Regions from separate parts of the Heyndrickxia sp. FSL W8-0496 genome, predicted to be linked through region 3. Evidence: riboswitches for the same ligand, from Rfam matches in the RefSeq annotation. Region 3 holds a riboswitch; each other region holds the start of a gene.
The links. A riboswitch is a leader RNA that binds a small molecule or an ion and turns the genes downstream of it on or off. The one in region 3 is predicted to bind cyclic di-GMP.

Region 1: another riboswitch for cyclic di-GMP. It lies ahead of NST63_RS22490 (hypothetical protein); the one in region 3 lies ahead of NST63_RS02780 (methyl-accepting chemotaxis protein).
Region 2: another riboswitch for cyclic di-GMP. It lies ahead of NST63_RS19935 (hypothetical protein); the one in region 3 lies ahead of NST63_RS02780 (methyl-accepting chemotaxis protein).

Annotation. Positions count from the first base shown of each region.
Region 1 covers NZ_JBBOXX010000001.1:4,418,825-4,429,330, forward strand. The annotation lists gene NST63_RS22465 (bifunctional cystathionine gamma-lyase/homocysteine desulfhydrase) at 1-1,127, opposite strand, end outside; gene NST63_RS22470 (PLP-dependent cysteine synthase family protein) at 1,144-2,058, opposite strand; gene NST63_RS22475 (S-ribosylhomocysteine lyase) at 2,137-2,607, opposite strand; gene NST63_RS22480 (class I SAM-dependent DNA methyltransferase) at 2,656-3,300, opposite strand; gene NST63_RS22485 (beta-class carbonic anhydrase) at 3,477-4,040, shown strand; gene NST63_RS22490 (hypothetical protein) at 4,094-4,387, opposite strand; cyclic di-GMP riboswitch class I at 4,700-4,787, opposite strand; gene NST63_RS22495 (hypothetical protein) at 5,214-5,411, shown strand; gene NST63_RS22500 (ATP-binding protein) at 5,530-6,768, shown strand; gene NST63_RS22505 (hypothetical protein) at 6,965-7,126, opposite strand; gene NST63_RS22510 (hypothetical protein) at 7,173-7,940, opposite strand; gene NST63_RS22515 (RNA polymerase sigma factor) at 7,924-8,451, opposite strand; partial or broken gene NST63_RS22520 (N-acetylmuramoyl-L-alanine amidase family protein) at 8,900-9,430, opposite strand; gene dhaM (dihydroxyacetone kinase phosphoryl donor subunit DhaM) at 9,993-10,367, opposite strand; gene dhaL (dihydroxyacetone kinase subunit DhaL) at 10,364-10,506, opposite strand, start outside.
Region 2 covers NZ_JBBOXX010000001.1:3,927,266-3,937,771, reverse strand. The annotation lists gene NST63_RS19940 (M20/M25/M40 family metallo-hydrolase) at 1-1,503, opposite strand, end outside; cyclic di-GMP riboswitch class I at 1,908-1,994, shown strand; gene NST63_RS19935 (hypothetical protein) at 2,139-2,507, shown strand; gene NST63_RS19930 (hypothetical protein) at 2,552-3,262, shown strand; gene NST63_RS19925 (methyl-accepting chemotaxis protein) at 3,339-4,529, shown strand; gene NST63_RS19920 (pyridoxal phosphate-dependent decarboxylase family protein) at 4,860-6,509, shown strand; gene NST63_RS19915 (DUF4317 family protein) at 6,809-7,978, shown strand; gene NST63_RS19910 (LURP-one-related/scramblase family protein) at 8,188-8,685, shown strand; gene NST63_RS19905 (mechanosensitive ion channel family protein) at 9,097-10,173, shown strand; gene NST63_RS19900 (PHP domain-containing protein) at 10,361-10,506, opposite strand, start outside.
Region 3 covers NZ_JBBOXX010000001.1:505,021-515,526, reverse strand. The annotation lists gene NST63_RS02795 (carbohydrate ABC transporter permease) at 1-347, opposite strand, end outside; gene NST63_RS02790 (carbohydrate ABC transporter permease) at 352-1,320, opposite strand; gene NST63_RS02785 (ABC transporter substrate-binding protein) at 2,293-3,576, opposite strand; cyclic di-GMP riboswitch class I at 3,839-3,940, shown strand; gene NST63_RS02780 (methyl-accepting chemotaxis protein) at 4,066-5,757, shown strand; gene NST63_RS02775 (Fur family transcriptional regulator) at 6,220-6,642, opposite strand; gene katA (catalase KatA) at 6,886-8,337, opposite strand; gene NST63_RS02765 (response regulator) at 8,552-10,066, opposite strand; gene NST63_RS02760 (sensor histidine kinase) at 10,080-10,506, opposite strand, start outside.

The DNA.
Region 1 (10,506 bases), 3.9 Mb from region 3:
TCCAAGGCCTGCTCCAAGTCGGTAAGTAAATCTTCAATATCTTCGATTCCCACAGAAATTCTAATTAAACCATCTTCTATTCCAAGTTCAAGACGACGTTCACGTGGGATGGATGCATGAGTCATTAATGAAGGGATGGAAATAAGACTTTCGACAGCACCTAAACTTTCTGCAAGTGTAAAATATTTAACATTCTTTAAAACAGATAAAGCTTTCTCTTGATTTTCAACTGTGAACGAAATCATCCCTCCAAAGCCAGTTGCTTGTGAAAGATGTACTTGGTGACCAGGATGTTCCGTAAGTCCTGGGTAAAACACTTTTCCCACCTTAGGATGATCTTGGAGAAATTTGACGACTTCTACTGTGTTCTTTTCAATTTCCTCCATTCGAATGCCTAAAGTTTTTAGTCCACGAATAAGTAACCAGCTATCCTGTGGTCCAAGAATTCCTCCAGTTGAGTTTTGAATAAAATGTAGTTGTTCACCTAATTGTTCATCATTTACAACAGCTACACCGGCAACTACATCACTATGCCCACCTAGATATTTTGTACCGCTATGCACAACGATATCTGCTCCTAAATCTAATGGGTTTTGCCAATAAGGAGTACTAAACGTATTATCAACAATAAATTTTAATTGGTTTTCCTTTGCAAGATCACTTACTGCTTTGATGTCTGTAATTTTTAGCAATGGATTAGTTGGCGTTTCCACAAAAATTGCCTTTGTATTTGTACGAATAGCATTTTTGATCGCATTTAAATCAGATGTATTAACAAAGGATACTTCAAGGTTAAAACGGTTTAGCACTTTTGACATGATACGAAAGGTACCACCATACACATCATCCGTTACTATTATATGGTCCCCAGCGGAAAATAATTGCATCACTGCGGTAATTGCTGCCATGCCAGAACCAAAAGCAAACCCACGTGTACCATTTTCAATATCTGCAATTAGCTTTTCCAATGATTCACGAGTTGGATTTCCCGTTCTTGAATATTCATATGTGAAATTTCCGACACCATCTTGTTTATACGTACTCACCTGGTATATAGGGGTAGAAACTGCACCTGTATATGGATCAACACTTATGCCACCATGAATAAATTTTGTTTTTTTCTTCATTTTGCATCAACACCTTTCATTCATAAATCCCACTACTAATATATCTTTCACTGCTATCTGGAAAAATCGTTACAATATTTGTTCCAGGTTCTGCCTGTTTCGCTTCACGGAGACATGCTTCTAATGCCGCCCCCGATGAACTTCCGATGAGAAGACCTTCATTTCTACCTATTTCTGCTAAGCGAAAAAAAGCGTCCTTATCTGAAATAGTATGAATGAAATCAAAATAACCACGATCGATAAAAGGAGGAAGGAATTCCATCCCTATTCCTTCTGTACGATGAGAGCCAGCCTCACCACCATTAAGAATAGAGCCTTCAGGTTCAACAATCACCGTTTTTATGTGAGGCAGCTTTTCTTTTAAAAAACGAGAGGTCCCCATAAACGTACCCCCTGAGCCTGCCCCTGCAACAAAAATGTCAATCTTCCCATCAAGTTCCTCGTATAGCTCTGGTCCTAAGCTCTCATAGTACGTATCTGGATTGGCGAAATTTTGAAACTGACCTGGATAAAAAGAATGAGGAATTTCCTCCAACAATTCCTTTGCCTTTTCAATTGCCCCCTGCATACCAAATGCAGTCGGTGTATTCACTACAGTAGCTCCGAGTGCCCTCATCAATGTTTGTTTTTCAAGACTAAACTTTTCAGGTGTCACAAAAATAGCATTAACCTTAAACTGAATTGCTGCCAATGCCAAGCCAACTCCCGTATTTCCGGCAGTTGGCTCAACAATCGTCCAACCCTCTTTTAATCTCCCTTCATCAAAAGCTCTTTTTAATAAAAATTGTCCTAAGCGATCTTTAATACTTCCACCAGGATTGAAATATTCAAGTTTAGCAAAAATTCGTACACCATTTGGAAGTGAATATGATGTGATTTCTATCAATGGTGTATGGCCAATTAATTCACTCACATGTTTTACATATTTCATTAAATATCCCTCTCTAATGAAACTAGCAATCTAAAAATTGAATAGTGGTAATAACTAACAATCAATGAACAAACTTTCTTAAGCAAATACCTCAGACCATTCATTTTTCTTTTCTAACATCGTTTTAGCGATCGCTTGCGCCCCCTCTAAACTATGACTTGCTGCCCAACCGCATTGGACTTCATTACATGCAGGAACCTCTGTAGCTGTTAAGACATCATTCAATGTTTTTTCAAGAATAGTAAGTACATCATCATAATCGTTGTGATTAATTAGAGAAAGGTAAAAACCTGTTTGACAGCCCATCGGACTAATATCAACAATGTTGTTGGAATAATTTCTACTGAATTCTGCCATCATATGCTCTAAGGAATGGAGTGCTGGCATCTCCATATGCTCTTTATTCGGCTGGCAAAAACGAATATCGTATTTATGAATGATATCTCCATTAAATCCTTCTTTCACCCCTGCTAAACGTACATAAGGAGCTTTTACTTTTGTATGATCTAAATTAAAACTTTCTACATTCATTTTCTTTTCTACTGTCATGTCTACTTTCTCCCTTCTCCTCTTAGATATATTTCTCTATATAATAATCTAACAATTTTGTCTCTTTGCATCAATTAACCATACAAATCGGTTTAATTTTTTGAATTCAACGGAAAAATCATTTTGATTGAAAATAGTTTGAAGAACTGGAATCGTAGTATAATACTCTGTCTCTATATCCGTAGCTAACCGGTTAAATCCTTTTCGTTTAGCCCATTCAATCATTTTCTTTTTTTCATCCTCCGTAGCAAAAACGGTATCTGCAAAAAGAATTCTCCCATCCGCAGTTAAAAGCTGGCTATATTTTTTAATCGCTTTACCCTTTTCCTCATCTGTTAAATGATGAAAGGCATATGTGCTGACAAAAGTATGAATTGGCACTGAAATATTTGGAAATTCAAGAAAGTCTCCATCCCAAATTGGAACCTCTGGTAACTTATCCTTTGCAATTTTTCTCATTTCACTTGATGGTTCCAATCCATATATATTTAATCCTCTATTCAATAATTTCTTAGTTAAATTCCCCGTGCCTACCCCGAATTCTACAACGGTACCGGAAGCATTCTTCGCAACCTCTGAAAGAATCACATCATAATGAGTAAAAACTTCTTCATATTCAGGATCATTTCCAGTTACTGTATCATCATAAGTATGGGACCACTGATCAAATAGTTCATTAAACTCTCTGCCCACTTTAATCCCCTCATTTCCTATAAAAAAACTATGAATTAAATGTAGCATGAAATAAAGAAATGTGCAATCGAGCAAATGAAAATAGTCCATTCGCCTAAATTGTTTTTCATGTGATAAATATTGAGTTAAAATTAAAAGTGGTTCATTTATTTAAGCTATTAATTTGAGGTGATAGAATGACATTATTAAATGATATTCTCAGCTATAATGAGGAATTTGTATCCCAAAAAAAATATAGGGATTTTACAACAACGAAATATCCCGATAAACGTTTAGTAATTCTAACATGTATGGACACTAGACTCGTTGAGCTTCTACACAAAGCAACCAATACCAAAAACGGTGATGTAAAAATTATAAAAAATGCAGGTGCGATTGTTACTCACCCATTTGGCAGTATTATGAGAAGCTTATTAATCGCTGTTTATGAATTACAGGCGGATGAGGTTTTAGTTATTGGCCATCATGATTGTGGAATGAGTGCAATTAACAGTAATTCTGTATTGGAAAAGTTAAAGCAAAGAGGGATAGAGGAACAAACATTAGAAACAATTAAATACTCCGGTATCGATTTACATGAATGGTTCCAAGGCTTTGATCATGTTGAAGATAGTGTAAAGCATAGTGTAGATATGATCAAACATCATCCATTAATGTCAAAAGATATTCCAATCCATGGTTTAGTTATCGATCCCGAAACAGGAAAATTAGATTTAGTTGTTAATGGATATGAAAATTAAGCTTTCCCTGCCAAATGCAGGGATTTTTTTTTAGCTTAATTAAATTGGACTTATTACATCGAAATTCCATGTAAAATATATTCTAAATAGTGTTTAATATTTGATTTACGGCTATCAATGATTTGAAACATATGAATTAATTCTAGTAATTGATTACGGCTAAGTTTTGTTAGTAGTAGATTAATTAATGTCTCACTACTAATTTGAATCTGTTCACCATCACTTAATCTAATATTTAATTCGTTTAATGGAAGAATATATTTATATAACAAATCCTTCATTTGATTTAAACTAATGCGAACACTTGAATATTCTATAGTTGATTCAAGTACAATTTCATTTCCCATCATAATCCTCCTAGAAAACTAGTATGGGGCAATTCTCGTCTCCACCATTTATCATGAATCATATGATTTCTTCTGATAAGGCAGTGTGAGCAGAGCCAAGCAGATCAAAATCTTTTGCTATTTAAGTATAAATCTTTATACTATTCAAGTTAGCGACGCTCCGTCCCCTTTTCATCAGTCAAAAGTATGTAAAAGGAATCATAATCTTTCCAAAAAAACTTTTGCATGAAACCTTATTAACGAAAAGTGGTAAACAGCAAAAAAACTATTCCCATATAGAAATAGTCAATTTTAATAAGCTCATTATGACTATTCGGCAGCCCGGCGATCATCATTCAAAATGAACCTTAGACCCGTAGCTTTGCGTCCCTCACTTTCGCAAGGTTTGCCATTTCGTTAGAATTTTTGCTACCTAACATTTTATAATGAACATTAATCATTATCAACAGTCTTTTGTTCAATTTCAATGAATGTTCACATATAACTATATTAATTACCTTTTTTTGTGACTTTTCTCTTCTAAAAATGTATTAATCATCCATTTTAGTAATAATAATCCAACCACAAAAAAATCTTCAGTCTGTATACTAGGATGTTTTCGTATAGTGAGTGTATTGCTTTTATTTAAGCCCTACTTCCGAATTTTTACAGCTAATAATGACTTCAAGTTTTTTTAAGAATGAAAAGAGTGATGTTTTCAACCTATTTTATTCGTTAAAACTTTATCTACCTAGCAACAATGAATGAAAAAAAAACCTTATATTAACATCTATTTTAGTCAATCCTCTTGATAGTTATGGAAAAATAAAATAAGGAGTGTTCTCCTATGAGTAAAGACATTCTTGCTCAAATCTTTCAATCATTAACCATTCATTTGTATCTAAAATTAATAGTATTTGTTTTTATTTTATATGTGTTTGATTGGATCATTACCGAAGTATGTAAAACAAAGAGTAAAAAATTTCGCACATTAAGTATTGAAATTTTAGGCTTGCTTTTTATCATTTATATTATGTTGTACTAATTTTTATAAAATTTATAAAATTCGAACCAATAGTGGTATAATAGTCGTACATAATGGTTGATATTGATAAACTCGTTACCCATATTCCAACGTACCCTTATCGAAAGAGGATTTGAATATGAAAAGAAATGCTCAAATAATACTAGTCTCTATCTCCATTTTATTTTCTTTGGTTCAGGCAATTTTTTTCGGAGAGTACCATTTTCTGGATATTACTGAATGTTTAGTCGCAACTCTCATCGCTTGGATTGTTGGATGGCAATACGATAAATTAAGATTATTTGCTAAGGAAAGAAAAAAAAGCGAGCAAAATTATAAAAAATTAATAGAGTGGCTCCCCAAGCCTGTAATTATTCATCAAGATAGTATCATTCTATTTGTAAATAAAGCTGCAGAAAAAATGATCGCTGCTCACAACAAAAATGAACTTATCGGTAGATCTATATTTGATTTTCTAATATTTGATAGTAACAACGATATAAAGGAGATTAGAAAAGGGCTACAGAAAAATGTAGCAACATCAAGTATTGTTGTGAGATTAAAAAGACTCGATGGTAAAATCATCTTTTTTGAAGTAACATCCGAATGGTCCCAATATGAAGGAAAAGAAATTATCCTTTCGATTGGAAAAGATGTCACAGATGATAAAAAACAAACAGATTCCCTACTACTAAAGTCTGAAAAACTAGCGCTCGTAGGGCAAATGGCGGCTGGAATAGCCCATGAGATTCGGAATCCGCTTACTTCTATAAAAGGCTTTATTCAATTATTTCGTTCAAATACCTATCAAAAAGAGTATTATGATATCGTTTTATCAGAATTAGAACGGATTAATCATATCCTAGGTGAATTCCTTGTTTTAGCTAAACCAACAATTACTGTCTTTGAAGAAAATGAACTCGAACCATTAATTAAAGATGTCGTCACTTTAGTAAATACCCAATCAATAATCAATGGTGCGGAAATCATCGTTGAAATCAGTCCCGAACTGCCTACTATTTTATGTGAGAAAAACCAATTAAAACAAGTCCTTATCAATCTTTTAAAAAATGCAATTGAAGCGATGCCAAATGGAGGATTAATTAAAATAAATGCTCAAATGAAGAGTCCAAACCAAATTTCCATCTCTGTAAGTGACCATGGAGTAGGAATCCCTAAAGAACGAATTCCTACACTTGGTGAACCTTTTTATACAACTAAGGAAAAGGGAACAGGTCTTGGTCTAATGACCTGCTTCAAAATTATTGAAAGTCATCATGGAGAATTAATAATTGAAAGTGAAGAAGGTATAGGGACGACAATCGAAATCATATTACCAATAAGTTTTCAACCCTTTTTCAGTACACTAAGTTCCTAAAAACCGAAAGCCTTTTACGAGCATAACAGAGAATTTAATAAGTGGATGATACTAAAGTCCATTCTTTTATTGTGAAGAGGTCATTAAGCCTTAAGGCTAGGTTTTGAAGCAATTTTATTATTTAAAAGGAAGAGAGGAGCTAACCATTATCGGGGATTCCCTTAATAGACAGCTCCTTCCTTCCTAATTATTTACTTCAACTCTCTACATCTTTTATTAAAATATAATGATTATGCAAAGTTCCCTTGGATGTAGAAACGCCATTTCCTAGAAATATTCTCTCATTTTTAATTCCAGTGACCATTGCCATCGTATCCTTTTCCTTTTGTTTATATATTTGTCCAACCTTTATTTCCATACAATCCCTCCTATCTTCTATTAGTATCCATTAGAATTGAAGAAATTTATTCATGAAATTGAATTTGTTCGGCTAGCTGGATTAACGGCTCCACTTTAGAATCCGGTTGGTGTATATATCCATATTCCACACTATAAATATAATTTGCTGTCACTAAAAATAATTCCGGTGCTAATCCCTCCTTATTTTCCCATAGTACTGCTTTTTTTCCGGATATATTCAATTCCTTTGTATTTGCCTTTTTATATGCTAGCTTTTCCTTAATTACTTCATCAATGGAGGATATAGTAGGTTTTGGCTTAATCATGAGATAATTCCCATCATTACCATAGGAATAAAACACTTCTACATTAGTCAATCCAGTAGAATAAGAAATTGAACTTAAATCTGTGATATTTGGAATTACTTCTTTCAAATCAATTGGAATAGTTGCTTCATTAGAAATTATCATCGATGTTTTCCCATTAAATGTTATGGGATCCCCAATCTGTATTTTTTTGAATGCTGTTTGATGTTTATTATTCTCATTAGCGACTTGTTGCATATGTAATTCTTCAGTTGTTTTTGGATCTGCCATTTGTAACCCCTTATTTTTTTCTACCAAATCGTAGCTAAAAATTGTTAGTATTAGAATGGCAATAGCAGTTGAAGTATAAACAAACAAATTTTTCATTCTCGTTCGAATACTCAACCTTTTCATATCCTCCATTACTTTTTTATGCAAATGTCTACTTCTGTTCTCGTCCCAAATAATTTCTGAATCTAATTTTTCCAAGTATCCATCATAGACACTTTCGTCATACTGTTTTTTCATTCAGAAAAGCCTCCTTTAACATTTTTTCCTCTAATGCAGGAATGGCCCGGAAAAGTGTTGATTTCACCCTGCTCTCAGACCAATTCAAAATCTTAGATGTTTCCTCAATTGAAAACCCTTTAATTTTGCGCAAAATAATAACTTCCCTATATGAACTTTTGAGTTCCCCTAATGCTCGATAAATCTCTTTTGATGTTTCTTTTATTTGGACAATCTCTTCAGGCAGAGGACCCTTATCCTTATTGAAATGTAAGATTTCTTTAAACATCATAAGAGGTTTCCTTTTTCTCAATTCATCTACTGTAACATTATGACTAATACTAAATAACCAAGTTTTTGGGCTAGATTCCCCTTTAAATGCATGATAATTCAAATATGCTTTGACAAAGGTTTCATGTGTTAAATCTTCTGCTAACTGATAATCCTTTACCATCAATAGAATGTATTTAAAAATTGCATCCCCATACTCCAAATACCATTCCTCAATATCATGTTTCCTCCCATTCCTCAACTTTCCCCCTCCTATTCTGTTTGAAATTCTATATTTAGACGGAAATAATTTAAAAAAGTTTTAAAATTTATAAAATTCTTTTTTGTACCACTATACCTTCATTATAATAAAAAGGGACCTGCTTAAACGGGTCCCTAACAAATGGTTAGTAAAAAAATAAAGATGTATTTTCCAACAATAGGTTTATTAAGAAAATGCAAAAAAACACAGTCTACTTTAACTGTTTTTCCATTGGTGGTTTCGTATCGTTCGTTGCTTTGCAAAAGTCCAACTGCCGGCTTTTACACCCAATAAAGGATTCATTCGCATTATGATGTTTGCAGCTCTTTTCTCAATAAAATGTAAGGTGCAGCGTTCTTTAGCTTTCGTTAAAACTTTCTTTAAATAGCAACAAACCGTGAGAAAAGAGCCTTTGAAAAATACTTTCTTATTTTCGGTATCATTATTTCAGATTAAAGGCTTTTGCAAGGCCATACACATGACCTCTTGCAACATCATCCAGCCATGTCTCATCTTTCATTTTTCTTGCATCTACTTCATTATCAATAAAGCCGTTTTCAGTTAAGACAGCAGGCATGTTAGATTCTCTTAACACATGGAAATCCGCTTGCCTCCTACCTCTGTCTTTCAGCTTATTAATATTCATTACTTCTTCATGTAGTAATTTATGATAAATGGTTGTTGGGCGACCTACCTTTGGATAAACATAGCTTTCAAAGCCTGTTCCTCCTCCGGAATTAATATGAATGGATAAGTAAAAATCTGCCCCCCATTTATTTGCTTCATTTGTTCGGGATGTTAGACTAACCGTTTGATCTTTTGTTCTACTCATCTTTATTGATACATTTTGATACTCATTTCGAAAAATATCCCTAATTTTCGATGCAATTAATAATGTTATATTTTTTTCAAGTAGACCATTAGCGGAAGCACCTGAATCACTTCCCCCATGTCCGGGATCAATGTATAATTTGAACATTCTGATTCCTCACCTCCCTTAAATTATTTAATGCTTGTTTTTAATAATTTGTGAAGGCTAGTCTCATAGTAAATTCATTTGTTTTTGTAAGGCGATTCATTGTCATTTGATTGAAGTTCATTTTTTAAGCTCTTTTATAATTTGTGTCAAAATTGTTTCTCATCTAATTATCATCTTTCTTTCATATTTTTTTAGGATTTTTAGTTTAATATTTTATTCACAAGGACAAGCAAGGCTTTCCTAATACTAGACTCCCCCTAATTTCAGTCTAGTGAACCTCCTTTTTATTTTATATATACCCGACCTAATTTTGGTCGGGATTTTCATTTCTCCAGACTCTTTTTTAGAAGAGGCTGTTTTCGTATGATTTGTTTCTTTTGAAGGAGAAGTCAGCGGTTTTTATATGTTTGAAGGTCTTTTCTCATTGAAATGATGGACGAATGTTTTCAACCGATTTTTATTTAACACTTTACCTAAATAAAAACAATATGTGAGAAATTTAAGCCTTAGAAAAAAGAACCTCTGTCTATAACAGAAGTTCTCTACTTATAAATATATTTTTTTAACAATTTTTTAAGCTCTCAAGAATTTGATCAATCTCTTTACCCATTCCAGCCTCTACCGCCGCAATATATGCTCCTTCTACTAAAGGAATATCCGCAGCGATTTTTATATTCTCATATTGTGATATTTCAATTGCTAGCTCTGCATTCATCAATGCGCTTCCCAAATCGTAAAGGAGAATGACACCTTTTGAACTATGTGCTCGTTCTATCGCTGACAGGATTTTCTCCACACTTGTTCCGATCATTTGATGATCTGTTCCACCTGCTAATTGTATCGAAACATTGTCAACCACTTGGGAAATGATCTCTTTAATTCCCTCGACAACCTTTATACTATGAGAAATTAGAACAATTCCCACAGTTTCCATCATATTTCATACTCCCTCGCAACTTCAGCAAGTGATTGGAATAGATAAAAAGAGGAAGCTGAACCAGCATCGATATGGCCAATTGATCGTTCTTTTAAATAAGCAGCTCTTCCTTTTATGGCTAGCATTTCTCTTGTTTTCT
Region 2 (10,506 bases), 3.4 Mb from region 3:
ACCAAAAGCACCCACATTAAGCACTGGCGCTCTAAGCTTTTTCATGTCCTCAAAGGGAATAAAATATCCATCTCCCCAAATCGGTGTGTTTTTCTCGTAACTTGTCCATCCATCGTTTTGGTCAGTATAGTTGACATAGCTTAAATCACATATTCCATTAAAATAGTTAACTGGCTTTAGTGGAATATTCATTTGCTCGGTCATTTCTGACAACAATTGAACGGCTTTTTGAATCAATGGGTTGTCTGATGAATTAACCGCTGGGTAATACGGTGGCGTGAATAAGAGTATGACCCCTGGTGCTAATTCCTGACAATTGTGCATGAGTTGGTCGGCAACAAAGAAGGATTGATCCCGTTCATCTAACTCATCTATTTGTAAGGCTTTCGAATGGATGGCATCAACAAATGGATCGCCAAACTTATCGCGGGCATAGGATTCAAGCTGTTCAAAGCGCAATACACGTACATCACCAATCCCTTGGATATTTTCTTGCTTACAAAGGGCTTGGTAGTTTTCATTGCAGCGAGAGACCGCTTCTTTGGCAACCTGCTCAAACCGATCCATGATGTCCTTTGCTGAGCGCTGCATCATAAAGACATTATAGAGTGCTTGGGCACGGGCTGGGGTTTGCGTCGAGTATGTTAGTTTTAAATCCTTTTGTTGTAGTGAAACAGGCAGTGGTGTTTTTTCTCCTAGATGTTCTTCCTGGAATAGGGGATTCCACTCCATTTGTTGATTGAAATAAGCGGCAATATAGTTGGCAGTCATGCCTTTTAATGGTTCACCGACATGTGTTTCCTTGCCATAAAATAAGGCGGATGGCATGATTTTTCCGATGGTTCCTGTATAAATATAGTAGTTCTCATCCTCTGGATTTTGGGAAAAGGAGGATTCACTATTTAAGAATAACTGATAGACAAGACCGTGTTCTTCACTTAGATTCACCAATTTTTTTACAGCAGCACGCATTCCTGATGAATTGACTTCTTCATCAGGAACCGTAACGAGCAATAGATTAATCGGCCACTCCTCGGAAATGGCTTTCTCGATCAGTCCCATATGAATGGCCAGCCCGATTTTCATATCCATTGTTCCGCGCCCAAATACATACTCACCTGATTCTAAATCCTTCACGGCATTTTTGGATAAGCGATCCTTATGCTGCTTGAGTGCTTCTGTCAATTGAAGTGGCTTCCGACAAATCGGCTGTAGCTGCCCATATTCTTCTGTTTCAACGGTATCAAAATGACTAATAAGAACCACCGTATCTGAAGCATGTTCATGTTTATATAGGGCCGTTAAAAAAGAGCGTCCTTTATCAATCGGATCTAATGTTAGATAATCAGGGTGTTCGCTGAAATATGGAAGGTGACTCATCTTTTTATGCAATTTTATCGAGAAGCGTTTTTCACCTTCTGAGAAGGTTTCACTTTCCCAACCGACAAGCTCATAAAGCAAGCCCTCTAAATCTTTTGGTGAGTTCCATAATAATTTGCTCATGGGAATCTCCTTTCTGCTAGATTACTAGTTAAAATCGTAAGGCAGCAGCTTACCCACCATCTTTTTTATAGAATTTAATCATTCTTAATATAAAAATCATTCTGAATATATCCATCTTACCAAGAACTTGTAAATAAATAAATATGCTTGAAGATCCCTTTATTCACGCTTGCTATCAAAACTTCAAGCTCATCATGCCAGCATAATCAGAAGGAGAGAAGCATTTGAAGATAGTTCAAACAGCTTAACACTAATCATCCTCTAGCAGGTTAAAAGTAATGATACTTAATTACTAGGCAAACCATATATAAATCAAGCGAAATAGTCTAATTCGACAAAAAATTACAAAAAATTCATATTGTAATAGTTCTATGTTATCATGAGTTTAGTACTACTTTTTAAAAAATTGAAAAAGGCAAACTTATCGAAAGGTAAGGACGCAAAGCTACGAGTCTAAAATCCTTAGGGATAATGATCGTCGGGTTGCCGAGAATAATGATAACAAGCGATTATTCGATGATCAGGCTATCCTTATCTATATTTGGGATAGCTTTTTTTATTGCACTCCTATGAAAAGAACGTGCAAATGGTAACAAATGAAAAGAGCAAATTATATGGAGAAAGGAGATTTAAAGATGATCGTTGTTGATAAAAAGAAATATAAAATGGCCATTAATGAGGTCGAGAAAGAGGTTCATGTACAGGTACATGGATTAATGAGAGAAGAAGATGCAGAAGGTTATATGATAGATTTACAGGATACGATTAATAAAGTATCAAAGCACGAATATACGTTTGTTGTCGACGGGACTCACCAAACACCTGTCCCTTCAAAGGTTGTACCACAGTTGGAGCAAACAATGCAATTTTATTCTAGCTTAGGCTTTAAGGATATCCTTGTAGTAAAGCCTGCCTCTAAAATTGCTCAAGTGCAAATTAGGAACGTACTTGAAAGAATTAATTTCACAGGTACATTTATCGATAAAGTACAGCATTCTATGTAATGTTAGCCATCATTAAATTTATTAGCTGAAAGGAAGATCAACCAGTGCAAACAGCTCAAGAATTGTATACATATGAAATTATCACGAAGGAACAAACCGATTTAATTCAGCAAGCAGCTGAGTGTCTAGCTCGTACATTTATTGGAGTGGATGTTTCAGGAAAATGGGTCCAAGAACCGATGGTAGGTCAATTAAATATAGAGTATGAAGATTTCTATCAGTTTACTAAGGATTATTTAGACTCTACAGTAGAGCAGGGATATTGTGCAGTCGCGTGTGATGCTCATAATAATGTTGTAGGTGTGCTTGCTGGAGATACCAATGCACCAGAGATTATCGGTGAAGATATATTTGAAGGCTCTTTTTATGATATGAATGTTATTCTACGTGTGCTTGAGGATGTGGACAAACGTTTCATGGATGATTATCAAAAAAGAAACGGAAAAGAAATTGAAGATGGAGAGCTATTACACTTATTCATGTTAGGAGTGATAGCAGAGCATGACCGCCACGATATTATTCAGCAATTAGGAGATAAATTGATAACAAAGGCATCATCACAAGGGTTAAAGGCTGTTTTAGGAGAAGCGACAAATCCGAAGTCGATGCGTGTAATGGAAAAATATCATAATATGAAAAAATATCAAGATATAGAAGGAAATTATATTGTACATAGATATCAGGAAAATAGTCAGTTGAATGGCATTCCTGCAAGTGTAGCGGATGGAACATATATCGTTATCAGGGAGCTATAAAATATTCAAACCAGCATAGATGAACTTGTGTGAGATTTGAATAAAAAATAATAGGAGTTAGGGGCATTTATTTATCATGGAAGCTATTATGCTAGGAATAATTGTTATCTTATTGGGGGTATCGGTGTATTTTGCTTACCGATATTTTTCACTAAAACATAGTCCTCATTTTAATAAAGAAATAATAAATGTAATGAAAGAAATATCAGCAGGAAAGATGGATGAAAAAACTTCTGATCATGGTGCGTATAATCCATTAATTGAGTATTTTAGCGGTGTAAGGGAAAAGTTTTTTTCTTTTTCAAAAAATGTACATGAAAAAGGGGAAAACCTTGCTGAAACTGGTGAATATGCTTCTGAGAAAGCGGATATTGTTAGAGCAGCAATTGATGAGGTAGGAAGAGGATTACAGAAACAATTAGTAGCAACAGAAGAAAGTGCTGCATCGATGGAAGAAATGGCACAGGCTATCGAAGATCTATCCGTGAGATCCAACCAAATTTCAGAACAATCGAGTACTACCTTAGAATTGACACAAGAGGGAAACGAGAAGCTAAAGGACTCCTTAGAAAAAATGGAGCACTTTAATCAAACGATCAATACAACATTTAATGCAATAAATAAGCTTGGAGAAAAATCTCAAGAAATCGGCACGATTGTAAAAGTGATTACTGGTATTTCAGAACAAATTAATTTATTAGCATTGAATGCGGCGATAGAAGCTGCCCGCGCGGGTGAACATGGTAAAGGATTTGCTGTTGTTGCTGATGAAGTTCGAAAATTGGCCGAACAGTCACGCCAGTCTTCTTCGGAAGTTTCAAATATTGTGAAGAATATACAAGAAGAAACAGAAATAGTTGTTCATTCCATGCAGCAGGGAACAGAAGAATTTAAAGATACAAATACGACCATTGTAGAGGTTGGAAACATGTTCGAAAAGATTGTATCTACGACAAAGATCATTGCTGAAAATAATGAAAATTCTTCTGCTAGTTCGGAGGAATTATCCTCTGCAACACAACAGATAATGGAAACAATCGTAGAGATAGCTTCAATCTCACGGGAATCTGTTGAAATGTTTGAGGAACTCATAGAAATTAGTGATGATGAACTCCATACAATGCAAAAACTTGTTCAGGAAGCAAAAAATCTTATCGGGTTGAAAAATGATGTAAATAAATTATTATTTACAATGGGTCATGGTGCTGAAACTGAAGAAGCGAAAGTGGTTCAAAATGCTGATTATAAGGTTAATAAGGCAGTTTAAACCTATTAATCTTGCTGGCTGATAAGTATAAGAGTGCTTCTCATAGGTTTAACTGACTTGTGGGAAGCTTTTTTTATACAGAGCAAAACTGAAAAAGTAAATTAGAAAAATTTTTGTCTTAAACTAGGACAATAAAATGGAAAAATAAATCAGAAGGTTTGTAGTTCGAATGTAGGTAACGTATTCTTTTTCAACGGTTAATTTCTCTTAATATGTAGGTCCAATTTGCCATCATGCTCGTTCTTATGGATGCAGCAGGACGTTCTGATTGGATTCTAGTTTTCTTGAAATAAAAACGACTGCTAGTAATAACATCAGGGAGGTAAAGCAATGAAAGAAATACAAAAATTGTTTCCTAGTATGGACGGAAATGACTTTCAAAGAGAGGAATTATTGTCCTACTTTAAGACCATTTTAACGAAAATAGATGAATTAAAGGATCCAAACAAACTAACGCTAGGAGAAATGCCCGAGTACTCAGAGGATTATTATAATCGTGTTATTCAACAGGCTAGTGTTCCGGAAACGGGTGAATCGATGGAGGAAGTGATTCAGAGGCTTCTAAAATTGGTAGAAGGACACCGGTACGTCAATCGAAATTATGTGGCAAATGCAGCACCTCTTCCGAATATTGCTAGTATCATCGGGAACTTAGTCATGGTTCTAGTCAATGGTAACAATCTTTGGGATGTGGAAGGACAAGCAGCAGCTACAGCAGAAATCGAAGTAACAAGTATGCTATCTAAACTTATCGGATACGATGAAAGCCTTAGTGCAGGATATACAACGTGGGGTGGACAAGGGGCTGTCTTTAATTCTTTACGTCTTGCGATTGCCCGTTACGCACCTTTCTCTAATCAAAAGGGTGTACCGCAAAATCTCTATTGCTTCTGTTCCGAGCTATCACACTACAGTCTGTATAAATCTGTAGAGGCAACTGGGATTGGTGTGGAAAACATGATCCGTGTAAAAGTGAATGAGGATCATTCTATGAATCTAGAAGATTTAAAAGAAAAAATGGAGCATGTTATTGCAAAAGGCGGCGTTCCTCTTTATGTCCTTGCCACAATGGGCACAACTGATACATTTGGCATTGATGACATGGAGGGAATTAAGCGGATTGCAGATGAATTGGAACGCACATATGACATCAATCCAATCTATATCCATGCAGACTCAGCTATGGGCGGCATGTATACTTTCTTTAATCATTACGACTTTGAAAATAATCCTTTGCGATTTGAAAACGACGTGAATGAGGTATTGAAATCCTACCAACAGAAGTTTAAACATATCAACCTTGCAGATAGTATGGTCTTTGATTTCCACAAGCTTGGACAAACACCCTATATTACGAGTTTATTTTTAGTCAAAAACAGAGAGAATCTGAAGTATGTTGATTTAGATGCAGCGGAAACGCCGTATGTTGGAAATCGTGGTTATGGTAGCTATCATACAGGCTACACACTCGAATGCTCGCGAATGGGTAGTGCTTTAGCAATTTATGCTTCTTTATTGGCTTTTGGAATCGAAGGGTATCAAGAACTTTTAGCCAATTACATACGTGTCAATATTGCTTTTAGAAAGAAGTTATCAAAAGAAATTTCGAATGTAGTGATCACGAATGAGATTTCTCCGATCACAACATTTCGTTTTTATCCTGAAGAGACAAAATGGAATGATGAATTGAACGGACTTTTAACAATAGAAGAAATATCGGAAATCAATCAATTTAATGACGAGTTTGCAGAAGTCATTGGTGCCGAACGGGATACCGTCTTCTTTGGAAATACAAAAAAGCAGCGCCTAGTGGAGGCAGCAAACACAAGCAAGCGGATCTCTCTCTATGCGCATAAATTTTTTGCGATCTCGCCCTATACCACAATAGAAGAGGTGGACCGTTATGTTGGATTTCTAAAAGAACACCTAGAACTTTTTCTAAAGACGAGAAATAACGAGAATTTCATGATAAGAGCCTAAAGATTTTAACGTTACATAATGAAAAAACCTGTAACCTAAATAAAATGCTCACAATCGTTTATAAGGGAAGGTTGTGAGCATTTTATATTTATTGAATTTTATCCTATTAACAAGCCCTTCCAAAATTGCCCCTTATCGTGGTAAAAAGTTTGAAAAACACTTAGAAATTTATCATCAATATTCGCCCCTTGAAAACTGCTCTTTCAAGGGGATTCCCGCTTGCTAACAAAACTGAAAAAATATCAAGTATTACTATTTTCTCGTCTGACCAGTATAATCAGGGATGGGAGATGAGATTAATGAATAAAAAAGACATCGCAAGTATCCGAAATCAATTTAAATTAAATAGTAGATATATCAATATTCGAGAAATATTTAATGTATATGTAAAGAAAGAAACCGGAGAGATTTATCATCAGGTTTGCCAGCCGTTTGAAATGCTAGAGCAGGAAGAACAAGAGCTGTTTTTAACCAACTTTAAGAAGGTTTTGACTGGTGGACTTGACTCCAAGCTGTTTGAACTGAAATTTCGCCGAGATGAGGAAGAGAGCACACAAATGACTCTTTTCAATGGATTGCATGCTACATCTACGGATGAATGGAACGAAAAAATGCTCCAAATCGTAGAGAAAATGTTTGCCCATGCAAAGTATGAATTTGATACGGTAGTAACGTTTATTCGCGGCGAGTATCAAAAGGCAACAAGGAAGCGAAATATGGAATCGGAGGAAGGCGGAGATGACGAGGTATATTCCAGTCAGTTTGTCCTTTGCAGTCTCAATAAAACCGATCAGCCGAAAAAAGCGTTGCTTTTTGATTATATTGAAAAAGAATTTAAAGCCAATAATGCCGTGGATCCGATTATTAATTTAGCAGCTCCATTAGCTGGTTTTCTGTTTCCTGCCTTTAATGATAATTCAGCTGATGTGAATCATATTCTTTATAATGGTGGAAAAGCGAATCAACCGAGTGAAATTTTTATCGTGGATGTCCTCCAATGTGAAGAGATCATTACAGCGGTAGAAGAAAAGGACAGCTTCGACCAAATTTTAAAGATAGTAGTAGGAGACGAAGTGGATTCCAAGGTCATTTCGAATGTCTATGAGGAAATTGATAAGATCGTACAGGAGAGTCAAGAAAATGAAGAAAATGAAGAAAGTGAACCTCCTAAACTGGATTCCAAGGGCATCGAACGAATTTTAGAGGCTAGCGGCGTTGAAAATGTAAGCTCAGACAAAGTCGAGCATGCCTTCAAAAGTGTTGTATTTGATGAAAAACACGAAATCAAAGCAAGCAGCGTCATTCCGAAATCGATTAAAATCGAAACGAAGATTGCCAACGTAACCATTAACCCGAAAGACCTCAAAAATCTTAAGTATATCACTTATAATGGAAAGAAATGCTTAGTATTAGAGGTTGATGAAGAAGTCGTTGTCGAAGGATTTCGATTGGAATCAGGAGAACTCTAGTGGGGACGGTTCTTCTGCTTCCTTAACTTTTTTTAATAGGAAACTGTTAATAATATTTGAGAGGGTAAGACCTGCCACGATCACCGGGTTCCAATCGAAGTCGAACTTAGTGGTAGATGAATTGATTTTATATTTAAAATGTAAATATGTAGGGTAGAACAATAATATACTTATAGTATAGTAATATGCTATATCAAAGGGGGCATATTATGAAGCAGCTCTATATAAAGCAAAAGGTATTCAGTTTAAGTGGGAAATTTACAGTAAAGGATGAGCAGGAAAAGGACGTTTATTACGTGGAGGGAAGTTTTATGAAAGTTCCTAAAACGTTCTCCATTTTCAATACAACAAAAGATGAAATTGCGCTCATTACGAAAAAGGTGTTTAGCTTCTTGCCAAAGTTTTTTGTTGAGGTCAATGGTCAAGAGGTGTTAACGATTAAGAAGGAGTTTTCTTTCCTTAAAGCACGCTATACGATTGATTCTACAGGCATTGAAGTACTTGGTAATTGGTGGGATATGAATTTCCAGGTTTTACAGCATGGTGAACTGGTTGGTAAAGTGAGCAAGGAATGGTTTACTTGGGGCGATAGCTACAAAGTGCAAATATTGAATGATGAGATGGAAGCCATCATGATTGCCCTCGTTGTCGCAATGGATTGTGTGAAGGCTGATGATAATGCCGCTTCCTCGGTAATTACGCCTTAATGTAGGGATGAATGATATGAAATGCTGACAGGTTTTCATTAGAAACTCATAATTAAAATTACTTCAGAAAAGCAGGGAAATGATGAACGGATTCCCTGCTTTTTATTATCTGTTTCCTGTGTAGCTGTTTCCTCAGAAAAAGTAATTTATATTAGTCTATTTAACTCATTCTGCCTTAAAAGGCTATTATTTTTACCTAATTTTCAACAGAGGATTAGAACGATTTTTCATGGCCGTCCTTCAAAGTATTGTTTCATTAAGGGTATTTTGAATTATTAAACATTAAGGTGTCAAAAAAAAGATGGACTTTATACCCATCCTTCTTTTTTATTTATTTGCTAGAATATACTTCATGGAGTTTTTACTTTAATCTACTAAAGTAAAATTAGATAAAATAATGAAGGTGAAAACATGGATACTCGTACATTAGAAAATTGGATTTTTTCCTTTAATTATAAGAGCTTAATCATTATTGCAGCAGTTGTAATTGGAATGTTACTATTGCGATGGATTATTCTTACGATTCTCAAAAAGCTTCCCAAACATCATGCTGTGTTGAGAAGTATAGTAAATTGGTTCACATTTTATGGAACTTTGGTATTTTTGCTCCTATACTTTTCAAAAGCAAAATGGATGTTTGCCGTGATATTTAAATTCGGTAAAGTGGATGTAACGCTATTCCTAATTATTGTGGCCGTTTTAATTATTACTTTGGCTAGTCGACTTTCAAAAATTTCTACAAATGTTTTATTGCCGGGAATATACAATCGATACCATTTAGATAAAGGTACGAGATATACATTTGACAGAGTTGTGCATTATTCCATTATGATTATTGCCATTATTGTCAGCTTAACGACAGTGGGGATAAATCTAAGTGCATTAACCGTGTTTGCAGGCATGATCAGTGTTGGAATTGGGTTTGGACTTCAAAACATTACTTCCAACTTTATCTCTGGGGTTATTATCTTGTTTGAACGACCTATAAAAGTCGGGGATCGCGTTCTTATCGATAACATTATAGGAGACGTTGAAAAAATTAATATGCGGGCGACAGTTATTAAAACAGGTACCAATGAACATATTATTGTACCGAATTCATACTTTTTAGGAGAAAAGGTGGTTAATCGTTCGTTTAGTGATCCAAAAATTCGACTAACCATCCCTTTTAATGTTGCATACGGAACAGATGTAGAAAAATTAAGAGATATGCTCATGGAGATTGCAAGAGAGGAAAGCTTAGTTTCACCAGCAGTTTTAATGGATCCGGAACCATCTGTGAGTTTTGTAGGCTTTGGAGATTTCTGTCTGAATTTCGAATTATCGATAATGATATCCGATTATAATCAGCTTGGGACAATAAAAAGTAATATAAACTTTAGAATAAATAAGCTGTTTATGGAAAAGAAAATAGAATTTCCATACCCGCAACGGAATTTGATTATAAAAAATATGGATAGAGAGATAGAGAACAATCACATTTTTTAATAAAAAGACTATTACAGACTTGTGGATTTTTGATTCATTTAAATTTGTGAGGCAAAAGTCAAAGAAAGCATCAAATAATAAAATTGCCAAATGATGGATCTTATGAGCCCACCTCGGAATAGTATAAAAAAATGAAAAAGTATGCCCCCTTGGTAAAGTTTAATCGCCTTAAGGGACATACTTTTTCTTATGAGAAAAAGGAAACGGGAGAACCGTCCCCATGCTTACTCTGGGTTGCTAGCAATTCTTTCATCAATTTTTTAGTCAATGAGGCTGATTTGACTCGTAAGTGTAAATCAGGTGCGATGATGATAGCGTATTGTTTATTTTTGA
Region 3 (10,506 bases):
TGGTATGGGATAAACATCCCAAATAATATAAGCGTAAAAAGGACTTCCGATCCTTTGAATTTCCATTTTGAAAGAACATATCCATTCAAGGCACCTAACAAGGCAGAAAGTATGGTTGCAGGAATAACTAGATAAAGTGAATTCATAAAATTAGGCGCCAATTTTTCAAACGCTTGCCCATAACTGCTAAAATCAATTTCAGAAGGAAGCTTCCACATATTGACCAATGTTACTTCATCTAAAGGTTTAACACTTGTGACTAAAATAACATAAACAGGAATTAAAAAAAGACACGCAAGCAGGATAAGAATGATATAAATCAATGGTTTTGAAAAGCTCCTAAGCACCACGTTAATCACCTCTCCTACTCATTATTAAGTAAGGTACGATAAAAATAGCGACCGATAATAACATCATAATCGCAATTGCTGCCCCATTGGCATAATAGTTGCCACGGAAAGTCGTTTCAAACATATACACTCCTGGAACATCCGTAACATAATTCGCACCTGGTCCAGTCATAGCAAATATCAAATCAAATATTTTCAATGAAATATGAGCCATGATGATCACCACGCTTATTGTAATCGGACGTAAAAGTGGAATAATCACTTTTCTATAAACTTGAAATTCGGTTGCTCCATCCATCCGTGCCGCCTCTTTCAATTCATCAGGTATTCCACGAAGTCCAGCTAAATACATCGCTACCGAAAATCCTGTCATCTGCCAAACGGCTGCAATCACTACTGCAAGAATTGCTACAGGAACTCCCACTTCGATGTGACCTAATTTAAACCCTGCCAAAATATTTGTATCTGTATACCATAGAGGTTCAATTCCAAATTTCTTTAAAAAAAGATTAACACCAGTCGATGGATTTAAAATCCATTGCCATACCACACCTGTTACAACAAAAGATAATGCCATTGGAAAAAAGAAAATATTTCGAAATATCGATTCACCACGTATTTTTTGATCAAGAAAGATGGACAAGACGAGTCCCATCAATAACACTAAGCCAATAAATAGAACGGTAAACACCACCGTATTACGGACATCTGCCTGAAAACGATAATCGTTAAATAAATACAAATAATTTTTCAAACCTGCAAATGAAAAATCTGGGACGAGCGTATTCCAATTACTTAACGAAACATATCCAGTCCATCCAATGAATCCATATACAAAAATAGCAATTAATATAATAGAAGGTAATAAAAAGCTAATCGCTAAGACATGATCCTGTGTTAGCTTCTTTCTGCGTTTTTGTTCCGGATGAACAATAGCCGATTGATTCTTTATTAAATTTGGTGTCTCCATTCGTGCCCTCCTCTCGGTACTCACTAGTAAATTGTCTTTGACTGGTTTTCTCCTTTTTTAGTTTGGTTCCTCAACTTTTGTATGGTTCTGACTCTTTTTTGTGTGGTTCTTCCTTTTTATTGAATGGTTTCTTTCTTTTTTTGACTGGTCTTCTCTTTTTTTTGTTTGGTTCCTCGATTTTTGTATGGTTCTGGCTCTTTTTTGTGTGGTTCTTCCTTTTTATTGAATGGTTTCCTTCTTTTTTTAACTGGTCTTCTTTCTTTTTTGTTTGGTTCCTCGACTTTTGTATGGTTCTGGCTCTTTTTTGTGTGGTTCTTCCTTTTTATTGATTGGTTTCCTTCTTTTTTTTAACTGGTCTTCTTTCTTTTTTGTTTAGTTCCTCAACTTTTGTATGGTTCTGGCTCTTTTTTGTGTGGTTCTTCCTTTTTATTGACTAGTTTCTTTCTTTTTTTGACTGGTCTTCTTTATTTTTTGTTTGGTTCCTCGATTTTTGTATTGTTCTGTCTCTTTTTTGTGCGGTTCTTCCTTTTTATTGATTGGTTTCCTTCTTTTTTGACTGGTCTTTCTCCTTTTTTGTTTGGTTCCTCGACTTTTGTACGGTTCTAGACCTTTTTTGAGTGGTTCTTCCTTTTTATTGAATGGTTTCCTTCTTTTTTTAACTGGTCTTCTTTCTTTTTTGTTTGGTTCCTCGATACTTGTATGGCTCTGGCTCTTTTTTGTGTGGTTCTTCCTTTTTATGACTAGTTTCCTTCTTTTTTTAACTGGTCTTCTCTTTTTTTTTGTTTGGTTCCTCGACTTTTGTATGGTTCTGACTCTTTTTTGTGTGGTTCTTCCTTTTTATTGACTAGTTTCCTTCTTTTTTTGACTGGTCTTCTCTTTTTTTTGTTTAGTTCCTTTCCAAATTCTAATGACTTATATTCAAACTTCAAAAAGAGGAAGAGAAAGCTCTCGTCCTCTTTTATAAAAACTTATTTATTTCAACTCAGCCTGAGCAGTTTTGAGTGAATTTAATAGGCTATCTACATCTAATTGTGTTACAAAAATATTAACTGCCTGATTTGCCTTTGTTAAGAATCCTTCAGCTGCTGCGGAACCATGAGCTAGGCTTGGAGCCAGTTCAGCAGTTTTGAAGTCTTCGATCGTTGACTTTCCGTAATCATCATATTTTGATGTGTCGGCATCTACTCGTGCTGGAATGGAACCTTTTAAAGGATTAAAAGCATCTTGCCCTTCGACAGATCCAAGAACACCTAAGAATGTTTTAACATCTTCAGCATTTCCCACTCCTTTTGGCAGACCAAATGTATCTGTTATTACTGTGAATATTCCTGATGAGTCAGGAGTTGTTGTATAGCCAAAGTCTTCATTCAATGTAAGTTTTAAATCATTTACGAAATACCCTTTTGCCCAATCTCCCATTATATTCATCGCTGCATCTCCATCGGCTACTAATTGAGAAGCGTCTTGCCAGTTTCTAGAGCTGTGATCTTTATTGATATATCCCATCATTTTCTTAAAAATTTCTGCTGATTCCTTCACTTTCGGGTCATCAAAGGCAAGCTCCCCTGTCCAAAGCTTGTTATATCCATCGACACCAAGCTTTGCTACCAATACATTTTCAAAAATTTGTGTGGCTGTCCACGGTTCTTTATCACCTAATGCTAATGGAGTAATCCCCTTTTCTTGTAATTTATCTGCTACAGCAAAAAATTCATCAAATGTTTTTGGTACTTCCAATCCATTGTCTTCAAATACTTTTTTGTTGTACCATAATACATTTCCACGATGAATATTTACGGGAACAGAATAGATATTGCCATCTTTGCTTACCATATCAATTAATGATTGTGGGAATTTATCACTCCAACCTTCTTTTTCATATACATCATTGATTGGTTCCATTTTTCCCGCAGCAACCCAGCCTTCATTCAATTCCGCTCCTCCATGAACCTGGAAGGTAGATGGTGGATCATCCCCTTGCATTCTACTCGCCAGTACAGCTTTTGCATTGGTTCCTGCACCACCAGCTACAGCTGCATTTTCAACTGAAATATCTGCATGCTTTTCCTTAAATAATGCTAATAATGCCTTTAATCCATCCTCTTCACCTGCACCTGTCCACCAACTGAAGATCTCAAGTTTTTCCTTTTTCCCCTTAGATTTCTCACCATCGCTGCTGGAGTTTTTTGAACTACAAGCACTTAATGCAAATACGAGAATAATAGCCAGCATGACAAAAATACTTTTACGTTTCATACTTCTTCCCCCTTTGTTCACTGTATTTAACAACTCCTACACTCATAATTTATCAAACTAATTCTTCCTGAATGCATGTAAGCGCCTTCATTATCTTGCGAATATCTGTATTATTTTGTTGTGCACTTATCTCCTTTTAATAGCAGAAAAATAGTAAGCCTTTGCATAAGAATAAATGGTATAAAATAATACAATTTTGTTGTATATTGGCGAACAATAGGTTATTATAACCAAGTCGCTAGTTAAAATGAACTAAGAATATGTGAGATAAAGGCAAACTATTTGAAAAAATAGGACGCAAAACCTAGGGTCTAAGGTTGGATAGATAATTATCCATTCATACTATGATCGCCTGGCTACCTAATCATTGGCTATTTCACAATCCGGGATAGTCTCTTTGTTATATACATAAACCAAAAGCAAGGTGATTTTCCCTTGTCTAGCTTACATATTAAATCAACAAATCTAACAAGAAAGGAGTACTAGACAATGAGAAGTATATTTTCATTTAAAAGTATAAAAGCGAAGATGTTATTTGGTTTTTCCTTAGTGATCTTACTTGTCATCGGATTAGGTATTTATAATTTTTCCGTGACTGTATCAAGCAATAAAACGGCACAGAATATTGCTAATTCTGAACTCCCTCTTTTATCTGCTAATAAAGGATTGGTCGCAACGATTGCGAATAGAATAGCTACTGCTCGGGGGTATGTATTATTTGGAGGAGACTATAAAGACCGCTTTAATGCCTATACAGAAGAGGGACAAAAATATGAAGCAATCGTTCGAGGTGTACATGCATCAGATGAATTCAATCGCTTGATGGGCCAAACGAAGGAATGGCGTGAATTTATTCAGGATAAAGTATTTGATGAATATGACAAAGGGAATGTGGAAAAAGCAAAGGATAATCTACAAGAATCGATAACCATTGGCCGTGATTTATTAAACGGTTATCAAAAACTTGCTGATGAAAGTGAAAAGGAGATTAATCAAAAAGAACAAGATGTAATTGAAAGTGGGCAAACGTCCTTACTTGTGGGAACCATTGTAACAATTCTAGTAATTATTATTAGTTTTGCCGTAGCATTCATTACATCAAACAAGATATCAAAACCAATTAAACATGTCATGCAGCGCATGAAATTAATTGCAAATGGTGATTTGAGCCAAGAGCCATTACAAACTACTTTAAAAGATGAGGTTGGACATCTTATTATTGCAACCAATGAAATGAATCGGCAAACTCGTGATTTATTAAACCGAATTAATACAGTATCCGGCTCTGTAACAAGTCAGAGTGAAGAGCTAAGCCAATCAGCAAATGAGGTAAAATCAGGATCGGAGCAAATTGCCATTACCATGCAAGAACTGGCTTCTGGTACTGAGGTACAAGCGAATAATACAAATGAACTTTCCTCCATTATGGGATCATTTACACTTAAAGTTGAGGAAGCAAATGAAAAAGGAAAGCTTATTCAACAATCATCCAATCAAGTACTTTCAATGGCTTCAGAAGGTAAAAAATTAATGGAATCCTCCAATGAACAGATGGCTAAAATAGATCAAATTGTTCAAGGTGCCGTCCAAAAGGTTCAAAGCTTAGATTCACAATCACGAGAAATCTCAACATTAGTTTCTGTCATTAATGATATTGCAGAGCAAACGAATCTCCTCGCATTAAATGCAGCGATTGAAGCAGCAAGAGCAGGTGAGCATGGAAAAGGTTTTGCTGTAGTCGCTGACGAGGTACGAAAACTTGCAGAGCAGGTTTCCCATTCTGTAACGGATATCACAAGCATTGTAATCAATATTCAAAAGGAATCAGGTATGGTGGCAGAATCATTACTGAATGGATACTCTGAGGTTGAAAAAGGGACCTCCCAGATTCAAACAACTGGTAAGACATTTACTGAAATTAATGAAGCTGTGATAAAAATGGTAAACAGTATAACAACCATTTCAGATAGCTTATCTGAAATGGAAGATAATAGCCTAAAAATGAATCGCTCCATTGAGGAAATTGCATCCATATCTCAGGAATCAGCTGCTGGAGTTGAGCAAACCTCTGCCTCCTCACAGCAAATAAGCAGTTCAATGGAAGAAATCGCAGGAAATTCAGAAGATCTCTCCAAATTAGCTGAGGAATTAAATGCTTTAGTGAATCAATTTAAACTATAATTCTGAAGCAATAGTTGTCTAGTAAGTATTTTGATTACTTATTAGACAACTTTTTTTATTTGGCTCTTTTCTCAAATTGTTGCTATTTAAGTAAAGTTTTAACGAATAACTTTCGGCTAAAAGACCATTACCCCTTTCATTTCACTGAGAAAAGTGCTGCAAACTCCATAAGAATCGCTGAATCCTTTATAGGGTGTAAAAGCCGACAATTGGGCTTTTACAAAAAGATACGAATACAGCCTTTATTTTTTAGCTCTAAATGAAAAAAACGATTCTTACAAGAAGAATCGTTCATCACTTAAGCGATAGATTTTGTATTTCTACATTTCATTCCACACTTACAAAGAATACTATGCTTTAAATATTTGATCTTTGTATGGCAGATGGGGCAGACCGTTTTTTTCATCATCATTCACAGCTCCCTATTAGCCCCTTCGTTTCCAGCTCTGGAATAGGAGCTTACTATTTGGATAATTCCTGACATTCCTTACATATGCCATACACCTCAAAATGGTGCAATTGAATAGAAAAGTGAGAGAGCCTTGAGGCAACTTGCTCTACTTCTTTTAACTTCGGATAATTAAAATCTTCTATTTTTCCACATGATTCACAAATAATATGATAATGATCCGTTGTGGAGAGTTCATATTTACTTATCCCATTACCATAAGGCAATTCCTTCAAAATACGTAGTTGAACGAATAATTTGACATTGTTATAGATCGTTGCCAAACTAATATAGGGTAATTCTCGATGTATATCTTCCACAGTCGGATGTATGTTGAGCTTTTGAATGGTACTCAAAATTAACATTCTTTGCGGTGTAATCCGTAATCCTCGTTCTTTTAGAAAAGGAATAAGCTCCATCATCTGTTCTTCTTCCATAACCTTGTCCCCTTATAAAAAAACTCTTTCATAAGATTCTCCAATAACTATGTACTTTTTTCCCCACTCTATGGTTAATTCTTCTGCCCACCATTTAATTTAATGTAAAAAAAGGTTTTTAAAATAGGGACTATCTCGCATTGAGACAGCCCCCTATAGTTGAGAATATGAGAATCAAAATGAGAATGATTGATTACTATTTGCATTTTTGCCAATCGAACAAGTGAACTTATACCCCTCTTTTTACACTTCTTGTGGTATAGGTAATCCTAAGCCTTCTGCAATACGAGTTCCATACTCTGGATCTGCTTTATAGAAATGTCCAATTTGACGTAATTTGATTTCCTCTAGTTTAACGGGTTTCATTGCCTCTACAATATTATTCACTAAACGTGTACGTTCTTCTTCGCTCAATAGTCGATATAAATCACCTGCTTGAGTATAGTGGTCGAAGTGATCATATGCAACTGCATCTGCTACCCCGCTTACTGAATATGGCTGTTGTTTATCCTCTGGTGATTCTTTCGGTCCATCAAAGCTGTTTGGTTCGTAGTAAACAGAACCCCCGCCATTATAGAAGCTCATTTGACCGTCACGTTGATAATTATTTACTTCATTTTTTGGACGGTTAATTGGTAATTGATTATGGTTTGCACCTACACGGTACCGATGTGCATCAGCATAAGCGAATAGGCGCCCTTGTAACATTTTATCAGGGGATGCTTCAACACCAGGTACCATTGATCCAGGTGAGAAAGTCGCTTGCTCTACTTCTGCAAAATAATTTTCTGGATTACGGTTGAGAACCATACGACCTACTTCAATCAATGGATAATCCTTTTGGGACCATACTTTCGTTACATCAAATGGATCGAATCGATACGAATTCGCATCCTCAAAAGGCATAATTTGTACATATAGTTTCCATTCAGGGAAATCCCCTTTATCAATTGCATTAAATAAATCTTCTGTATGATAATCTGGATTTTCACCAGCTAATTTTGCTGCCAATTCAGGATCCAGGTTCTTCACACCTTGTTCTGTTCTAAAATGATATTTTACCCATACAGCTTCACCATCATCATTTACCCACTTGAAGGTATGACTTCCATAACCGTGCATATGGCGGAGTGTTGCTGGAATACCACGATCAGACATAAGAATAGTTACTTGATGTAACGATTCTGGTGAGTGTGACCAGAAATCCCAAACAGCTGTAGGGTTTTTCAAGTGTGTTTGTGGATCTCTCTTTTGTGTATGAATGAAATCAGGAAATTTAATTGCATCACGAATAAAGAAAACTGGAGTATTATTACCGACAATATCATAGTTTCCGTCTTCTGTATAAAATTTAACCGCAAAACCACGTGGATCTCGAACGGTATCTGCAGATCCAAGTTCACCTGCTACTGTTGAGAATCGAATAAATAGTGGAGTTCGTTTTCCTACTCCATTAAACACTTTTGCCTTTGTATAGTTTGAAACATCATTCGTTACTTCAAAATAACCATGCGCCCCTGCACCTTTCGCATGAACGACACGCTCAGGTACACGTTCTCTATTAAAATGAGCTAATTTTTCTAGTAAATGTACATCTTGAATTAGTGTTGGACCACGAGATCCTGCTGTCATTGAGTTTTGATTATCCCCGACCGGTGCTCCCCAACTAGTTGTTAGTTTCTTATTTGTACTCAATCAAATCACCTCATTAATAATTTTTCGACAGACGAGTCATCGACTCTATTCTGCTTTTCTATAAAACTATGATAACACTTCTCAAAATAAAATCAATACTTTTTTATAATAATTATAATTTAAAAAGAAATATTAGGTGACTTACATTTCATAAAAGGACAATACTTCCCTTTATAAAGGTATTCGTGATTGAGTAAATTATGTCCAATTTTATTCAAGTTGTTTGATTTCGATATATCGTCGGTGATAGACCGGTTTTCTTCTTAAATACACGACTGAAATAATTCGGATCATTATAGCCAACACTGTAGCAAATTTCCTTTAGGCTTTTATTTGTATGGATTAATTCCCTTTTTGCATGTTCCAATCTTACATCAGTTAAATAATCAATAAAGGTAACCCCAAATTTCTCCTTGAACATTTTTGTAAAATGGAAAGGACTTAACTCTACAAAATCAGCTACTTCTTCCAATGAAATATTTTTCTCATAATTGTTTTCTATGTATTCTTTCGCTGTTTGTAAGTATCCTTTCTGATGGTTTGCTCTCCACGCTTGAACAAGTTCTACCGCCTTCATTACGAACTGCCGTAATGAAATAATCCATTGTTCTTCCTGTATTGGCTTTTGTTTAATCTCAAAATGTATCCCATATTCCTTTAGCATTCTTGTAATCACAATAGATAATTCTTCATAAATATGGCTGTTTTTATCTTTATTTACTTCCATATAAATTTCAAATGCCTGAAGTGCACGGTGATGATCACCTAATTTTATCGATTCAAGTAGATGTTTTTCTTTTTCAATAGAGGCTTGTTCAGTTAGATAATTGGTCTTTTCATATAGATGGGCAGTTCCCCATTTTTTTGATTCCAGTGCTAAAATCGCTTCATGATAAGAGTTCATAAGTCCATCGATGGTCTCAAAAGGCTGTCCTAAGCCCACCATCCATTGAGTATGATGGAATCTTTCCTTTAATGTTCGTACAACAGATCGAGCTAATGTTATCGCATTTGATCGCTTTATTTCATGACTTGATCTCATTAGAACAAGTACAGGAATTTGATTATCTGCCATAGGTCCTACTATACAATTCTCATCAAGCTTCGTTTTTAATAAGGATTTAACCCCGCTATATATTGTCCGCTTCTCATCATTGGATTGTATATGATCTTGGCATTGCATAGAAAATATCATCATATATCCAGATCGCACTTCAATCCCTAGTAACTTGCTCCATTCATCAACATTCATTTCCTCAATATGATTCATTAATAAAGTTGATAGCCATTCTGATTCAATGACCGATAAAGCACGGGATAAATTTCTTTTCATCTGCAATGATTCCATATATCGTTTCCGCTCTTCGAGTATTTCTTCGCGAACTCTTTTTAAAGCCGCTATCACATCTTCTTGCTTACTAGGTTTTAAGATATATTCTTTTACCCCTTGTTGCATAACTTCCTTAGCGTATTCAAAGGTATTAAAGGCGGAAACCATAATGAATTTGATCTGTTTATCCATCTTTTTTATTTCTCTCACTGCCTCTACTCCATCAATACCAGGCATTTTAATATCCATCATTATCAAATCCGGCTTTAACTCACGTGCCAATTCAATGGCCATTCGACCGTTTGGAGCCTCAGCAATAATTTCTATTTCCGGGATTCCGTTATGTATCATTTTAGCTAAGCCTAAACGTTCCAATCTTTCATCATCGACGATGATCACACGCAAGATGGTTTCACCCCTTTTTGAGCTTCAAACGAAAAACAGTCCCCTTTCCCAGCTTTGATTCAATGTCCATTACATCCTTTTGCTGGTAAAAGAGTTGAAGACGCTTCATGACATTTTTCACACCAATTCCTGTTGAATGTCCGCTTGCTCTCTTACCAGTTAACCGTTGTTCATTTGTTTCACCCTTTAATAATTGGCTTATGATTGACTGCTCCATTCCATTTCCGTCATCTGCCACTTCAATCACGATTTGATCCTTAGTTTGGTAAATGGTAAGTGTGATCCTTCCCCCTTCCTCCTTTGACTCCACACCATGGATAAAGGCATTCTCTACAATAGGCTGTAACGTTAAACGTGGAATGTTTGCATACATACATCTTTCATCTATTACGGTTTTAAATGATATACGATCCCCAAAGCGGGTTTGCTGAATA